DNA from 3 places in the Agromyces cerinus genome. Region 1 is predicted to be linked to each of the others. Evidence: predicted binding sites of a transcription regulator. Region 1 holds the regulator's gene; each other region holds the start of a gene.

Evidence for each region. Region 1 encodes LexA, which represses DNA repair genes until DNA is damaged. Its sites were predicted from a motif close to TCGAACANNTGTTCGA; they were not measured.
Region 2: the regulator LexA is predicted to act here: its motif matches at 1,007-1,022, upstream of imuA' (DnaE2-dependent mutagenesis accessory factor ImuA').
Region 3: the regulator LexA is predicted to act here: its motif matches at 925-940, upstream of JOE59_RS13860 (HNH endonuclease signature motif containing protein).

Annotation. Positions count from the first base shown of each region.
Region 1 covers NZ_JAFBCT010000001.1:1,775,602-1,777,859, forward strand. Annotated here, with positions in the region: gene JOE59_RS08250 (histidinol-phosphate transaminase) at 1-45, opposite strand, end outside; gene JOE59_RS08255 (LysM peptidoglycan-binding domain-containing protein) at 100-516, opposite strand; gene lexA (transcriptional repressor LexA) at 783-1,460, shown strand; gene JOE59_RS08265 (alpha/beta fold hydrolase) at 1,522-2,258, opposite strand, start outside.
Region 2 covers NZ_JAFBCT010000001.1:1,392,847-1,395,104, reverse strand. Annotated here, with positions in the region: gene JOE59_RS06365 (M20/M25/M40 family metallo-hydrolase) at 1-638, opposite strand, end outside; tRNA gene JOE59_RS06360 (tRNA-Leu) at 752-835, shown strand; gene imuA' (DnaE2-dependent mutagenesis accessory factor ImuA') at 1,039-1,773, shown strand; gene JOE59_RS06350 (DNA polymerase Y family protein) at 1,773-2,258, shown strand, end outside.
Region 3 covers NZ_JAFBCT010000001.1:2,971,277-2,973,534, reverse strand. Annotated here, with positions in the region: gene JOE59_RS13870 (ribonuclease FAU-1 family protein) at 1-498, shown strand, start outside; gene JOE59_RS13865 (pyrophosphohydrolase domain-containing protein) at 526-849, opposite strand; gene JOE59_RS13860 (HNH endonuclease signature motif containing protein) at 971-2,258, shown strand, end outside.

The sequences.
Region 1 (2,258 bases):
ACGGAGGTCGTCGCGGATGGGGAGGTCTTCGAGACTCGTCACCATGCAAGCCTAACGAGGCTCGCCCGAGTGTTTCAGCCGCTCGTCACGCGCCGACGGTCACGGGGCGAGCGGCAACGCGAGCCGCTGCCCGGGCTCGACGACCGCGTCGTCGAGACCGTTGAGCCGGATGATCTCTTCGATGACCTCGCGCACGTCGCCACTGGGGTCGACCGATTCGGCGATCGCCCAGAGCGAGTCGCCCTGGCCGACGGTCACGTATTCGAAGGATGCCGCCTCGAAGGCCGCACCGACGGAGTCGACATCGGCGGCGGCAGTCCCCGACCCGAGCACCACGACGAACGCCCAGATCACGAGCGGAAGCGGCGCGAGCGCGGTGAAGACGATGCGACCGCGGCGGGTCAGCCGAAGGCGGGTGCGCACCACCGTGCTCGATGTCGAGTCGTTGCTCCGAGCCGATTCACGCGGGAGGGCCCGCGAGGGCTGGAAGCCGGTCGTTGCGATCGCTGCGCTCATGTCACACCTCCTGTAGGAGTCGCATCCGGCCCTCGGCCGGGAGGACCGGATGCGAAACTCTGTTCCGAACATACATTCGAATTTCGAACATGGCAAGGATGAAACTCCGGAAACCCGGGAAACCGGATCTCCGACACACTCGAACAGATGTTTGCCGCACGCACGCGAGACGGATACAGTTTCGAATGTCTGGAAGACAGTCGACCAGACACCACCGACATCCGGCCGCGTGGCCGCTACGAGGGGCGAAGACGTTGAGCACCGACATCGACGACGTGCAGGCAGCCGGCAGGCCGCGCCGCCGCAAGAGTCTGAGCGCGAAGCAGATCGCCATCCTCGAGATGATCCAGCGTTCGGTCTCGAGCCGCGGCTACCCGCCGAGCATGCGCGAGATCGGCGACGCTGTCGGCCTCTCGTCGCTCTCGAGCGTGACCCACCAGCTCAACCAGCTCGAACTCGCCGGCTACCTCCGGCGCGACCCCAACCGCCCGCGTGCGCTCGAAGTGCTCATCGAGCTGCCGGGCGTCACCGACCGCCCGGCGACATCGTCCGACCCGACCCCGGTCGGCGATGCGGCGATGGTGCCCCTCGTCGGGCGCATCGCGGCCGGTGTGCCGATCACCGCCGAACAGCAGGTCGACGAGGTGTTCCCGCTCCCCCGGCAGCTCGTCGGCAAGGGCGAGCTGTTCATGTTGAAGGTCGTCGGCGACTCCATGATCGACGCCGCCATCTGCGACGGCGACTGGGTCGTCGTGCGATCGCAGCGCACCGCCGAGAACGGCGAGATCGTCGCGGCGATGCTCGACGGCGAGGCCACCGTCAAGGTGTTCCGCCAGCGCGACGGGCACACCTGGCTGCTCCCCCGCAACAGCGCGTTCGAACCGATCGTCGGCGACCACGCCGAGGTGCTCGGCAAGATCGTCGCTGTGCTGCGCTCGGTCTGACACCGACGCACGCAGCCGACGCACGCACCGGCAGCGGCAGCGAGCGAGCGGATGTCTCCCGCTACGCGGCGGCGTGCACCCGGACCGGCACCTGCTCCGGCGTCAGCGGAGACAGCTCGCGCAGCCATCCGAGCACGGCGTCCATGAAGCCGGCGTGGTCGTCGCGGAACACCGTGTGCCCGGTGCCCTGCACCGTCTCGACCGTCATGCCCTGGTGTCGTAGCTGACGAGCGACCTTCGCGGTGATGAGCAGGCTCTTCTCGGCGAGCACGACGAGCGTCGGGGCGACGAGCCGGGCCGGCGGCACGAGCGGCCGGGTGTCGGTGAAGCCGAGGATCGTGCGCTTGTCCCAGTCGCGCAGCGTCGCGAGTTCGATGTCGACGTCGGCGGCACTCCACTTCGGGTTCATGCGCACGAGCGCCGAACGCCGGGGCCGAGGCGCCACGGCGAAGAAGGCCTTGAAGGCCCACCCCTTGACCCCCTTCGGGAACGAGAAGGCCGGGTCGATGTAGATCGCGGCCCGAGGAGCGAGGCGGTCGGCCACGAGGCTTGCGACGAGCCCGCCGAGCGAGTGCCCCATGACGACGTCGGGCGGCCCGTCGAGCAGCGGTTCGAGTGTCTCGACGACGTCGCTCGCCCACGCGGCCGGCGAATAGCGCAGAGCCCGCGGGCTGCGGCCGTGGCCGGCGAGGTCGACCGCGAGCACGCGGAACCCCTGCGCCTCGAGTTCGGCGGTGACGCGATGCCAGGCGCGCGAGTCCGACATGATGCCGTGGATGAGGATCGCGGTGCGCGTAC
Region 2 (2,258 bases), 380 kb from region 1:
GCGACGAGGCGCACCCAGAGCAGCGACTTCTCACCGGTCTGCAGCAGGTAGGCGCGGCGACCGCCGACCGTGATCGAGTAGCCGCCGACCTCGCTGATCGCCTCGGTGGCGCCCTCGAAGAGCTCGGGGTGGTGGTCGACGAGCCATCCGGAGCCCGCGCCTCCCCCGGCCTCCTCGTCGGCGAAGAAGGCGACCACGAGGTCGCGCGCCGGCTGCGAGCCCGAGCCGATGATGTCGCCGAGGGCGGTCAGCATCATCGCGTCCATGTCCTTCATGTCGACGGCGCCGCGGCCCCACAGCATGCCGTCGCGCACCTCGCCCGCGAACGGGTCGACGCTCCAGTTGCGGGCGTCGGCCGGCACGACGTCGAGGTGGCCGTGCACGACCAGGGCTGGCTTGGACGAATCGCGGCCGGGCACGCGTGCGACGACGCTCGTGCGTCGCGGCTCGGGTTCGAAGAGCTGCGGGGCGAGGCCGAGCGCTGCCAGTCGCGCCTCGACGTACTCGGCGGCCTCGCGCTCGCCGTTGGCCCTGCCCTCGCCGTAGTTCGAGGTGTCGAAGCGGATCAGGTCGCGCGCGACGATCGCCGTCTCGTCGAGTTCTGCATCGGAAGGGGTGCCAGTGGGAGACGGGGCCATGCCCTTCACGGTAGCCGGGGCATCCGTGGTTGGCCACCGTGGTCGAAGGCACCTCTGAAACCGTGCTAATGTCTTCTCTCGGGCCACCGAGTGATCGGAACGGCCTGACACGAGCGCGGGTGGCGGAAATGGCAGACGCGCTAGCTTGAGGTGCTAGTGCCCTAACGGGCGTGGGGGTTCAAGTCCCCCCTCGCGCACGCTTGTGTCGAGAAGGCCGGATCAGTTTACTGATCCGGCCTTTTCGCATTTCCGGGCCTGGTTTCCGAAGTCGGCGCGAATGTTCTTTTTCGCGTTCCTTCACCCTCATCCGATGTCTGTCGCGAGGTCATCCGACGTTCTGGACGGTCGGCACTGCCGACTTGCCGTATTCGAACATGTGTTCGAAACTGTGAGGATGACCATGACCGCTCCCCTCGCTCCGGCCGATGCGCCATCGCGCGTCGAGGAGCTGCAGGCGCGCATCCGGGGCATGCAGGCGACGCGGCTCGAGTCGAAGACGGTGCCCACGCATCCGGCCTTCGAGCAGGTGCTGCCCGGCGGCAGCCTTCGCGAGGGCACGGTCGTCTCGGTCGAGGGGTCGACGACCCTGCTCATGGCCCTGCTCGCCGGCCCCTCGGCGAGCGGCCGTTGGGTCGCGGTGGCCGGCATGCCCGAGTTCGGCGTCGAGGCGGCCTCGCGGTTCGGCATCGACCTCGAACGGCTCGCGCTCGTGCCCGACCCGGGGCGGCAGTGGCTCGCCGTGGTCGCGGCGCTCGCCGACGTCATCCCCGTGGTCGCCGTGCGGCCGGTCGGCCGGGTCTCCCCCGCCGAGGCGTCGCGGTTGACCGCCCGGCTCAGGCAGCGCGGCACCGTGCTGCTCGTGGCCGGCCAGTGGCCGGGCAGCGACGCGAGCCTCGGCGTCGAGACGAGCGACTGGCACGGGCTCGAACTCGGACACGGGCACCTCAGCGACCGCGACGTCGTCGTCTCGGCGGGCGGGCGCGGAGAATTCGGGCGCCGAGGCCGTTCGCGACTCCGGCTGCCTGGGCGCTCACTCGAATTCGGGGTCGCGGCCGATGAGGCGGCACCGTCCGGCGAGCCGGTGCCGTTGGGCGAGCCGGTGCGCCTCGACGAGTACGTTCGGCGGGCGGTCTGATGGCGGTCGACCTCGTGCACGCCGACCCCACCCGCACGATCGTGCTCTGGTGCCCCGACTGGCCCGTGTTCGCGGCCTGCCGCGAATCGGGACTCGATCCCGATGCACCCGTCGCCCTCACCGTGGGCGGGCAGATCTACGCCTGCTCGGCCGCAGCGCGCCGCGACGGCGTGGTGCGGGGGCTGAAGCTCCGCGAGGCGCAGTACCGTTCCCCCGAGCTCGCCCTGCTCGACTACGACGCCTCGCTCGATGTGCGCGTCTTCGAGCCGGTCGTGCGGCGGGTCGAAGAGACGGTGCCCGGGGTGCAGCTCATCCGCCCCGGCACGCTCGCCATGCGGGCCCGCGGCCCGGCGAGGTACTACGGCGGTGAGGATGCCGCGGCGCGGGCCCTGCTCGACACCGTCGCCGCACTCGACGTGGTGGGCGCTCGGGTGGGGGTCGCCGACGGGCCGTTCGCGGCCGAGCAGGCGGCTCGGGCGGCGGGC
Region 3 (2,258 bases), 1.2 Mb from region 1:
TGGCCCGAGCAGCCGCACTGGGAGTTCGACGGGCGCTGGCTCGGCTCCGACGCGCACGGCGACTGGGTCGGGTTCCCCGCGGGAACCCGGTTCGCTCGACCGGGGTACGCGTTCACCGCGACGTGGGACTCGGTGTCGCTCTTCCCGCGCGCGGGCTGGGCGGCCGCGTTCAACACGGGGCATCCGCGGGGGCTCGGCATCTACGTCGACGTCGCGACGGTTCCCGAGTGGCGAGCGGATGCCTCGGGCTCCGCGATCTCGACGGTCTCCTACGTCGATCTCGACCTCGATGTGGTCGAGCGCACGGGCGCACCGGCGTTCATCGACGACGAGGACGAGTTCGCCGAGCACTCGGTGGAGTTCGGCTACCCGCCCGAGGTCGTGGCGCGCGCGCGTGCCGATGCAGATGCCGTGCTGGCGGCGGTGCAGCGGCGCGAGGCGCCGTTCGACGGGGTGACGGCTGCGGGGTGGCTCGAGCGGTTGGTGCGACTCGGCTGACGTCCGGAGCGGCGGTCGCGGGCGGCATCATGACGGCTGGGTAGGTGCCTCGGTCCAGCGAAGCCACTTCGCCTCGATCGCGGCGGTGAGGTCGACGCCCTGGCTGCGAGCCAGGAGGAGCAGGTGGGCGAGGACGTCGGCGCATTCGTTCGCGAATGCCTCGCGCTTCTCCTCCTCGCTCAAGCCGCGGTCGCGCCCCATGCCCTTCAGATCCACGAATGCCTGAGTGAGTTCGCCGACCTCCTCCTGCAGCTTGAGCATGAACCATTCGTCGGTGCGGTTCAGATCGAACTTCGCGGCATAGGTGCGCGATACCGACTCGACCGTTACTGCGGCGGCATGGAGTTCCATGGGGAGAGGGTAGCGGACACGCCTCGAATGATTCGTATGTTTCTACGATTTACACGGAACTCTCAGAAGATTCTCTCGAACATACCTTCCATTTCGGGTCTCTCCCGCGGTAAAATGAGGCATGCCCGATGCGACCGCCGCACTCACCGAGTTGCGGTCGGCGTGCGCCGAGATCGACGGCGATTGGGCGAACGCGTTGCCGGGCGAATCGATCGATGCGCAGCATGACGTTCGCTCCATGAGCGGCGACGGGCTGGTGCGGGTGACCGAGTCGCTGGCCGAGCTGTCGCGTCGTGTGCAGGCGCTGCAGGCCAAGTGCGCCGCTGAACTCTCGAGGCGAGCCAGCATGGGTGGCGATGACGATGTTGCGCGCCGCCACGGCTACGCCTCGCCTGCACGTCTGATCGCGTCGGTCACGGGCGGCAGATTCAGCGACGCGGCCAAGCTCGTGGCAGTTGGGGAGGCGACCGCGTCGCGTGCATCGTTCACCGGCGAGACGCTGCCGGCACGGCATCCGCATCTGGCCTTCGGTCTGGAGAACGGCACGCTGTGCGTCGATGCTGCCGACACGATCCGTCGGTTCCTCGACGGCGTCGCCGTGCGCGCCGACCGAATCGAACTCGGTGACGCCGAGCGGTTCCTCGTCGAGCGGGCGCCGCTGGTCGGCGTCGACGGGCTCACCAGGCTGGTCAAGCAGCTGCAGGCGCGACTCGACCCCGACGGGGTGAAGCCGCGCGAAGACGAGCTGCGTTCGCAGCGGGGCCTGCGCATCTGGGAGGATCGCGCCGGCATGATCCAACTGCAGGGTGCGTTCGATCCGGCGAACGGTGCGCCGATCAAGCTCGCCGTCGAGGTGCTCGTCAGCGCAGAGCTGCACCGGGCACGCGATGCGAAGCGCGGGTTCGGTGCATCGGCCGATGGTGAGCACGCCCGCGCCGATGGCGAGCCCGATGTGCTCGGTGAGCCCGATGAGCTCTTCGACGAGCAGCGCACGATCGCTCAGATGAATGCCGATGCCCTCGCCGACATCGCTCGACTCTCGCTCGGGGCGAAGCAGGCGCCCGCGGCGCTCAGACAGGCCACGGTGGTCGCGCGCATCGACGCTGACTCGCTCGTCACCGGTCGAGGCCGTGCCACGATCGACGGCATCGATCAGCCGGTGTCGGTCGCGACCGCACGCGAGCTGGCGATGGCGGCCGGCATCAGCCCGTTGTTGCTCGATCACCGCTCCGAACCGCTCGAGCTCGGCCGCGCGGCCCGACTCTTCACGCCCGCGCAGAAGCTCGCACTCGTCGAGCGTGACGGCGGCTGCGCCTGGCCGTCGTGCAATCGGCCGCCATCGCACACGCAGGCGCATCACATCAGGTGGTGGAAGCGTCATCGCGGCCGAACCGACGTCGACAACGGCA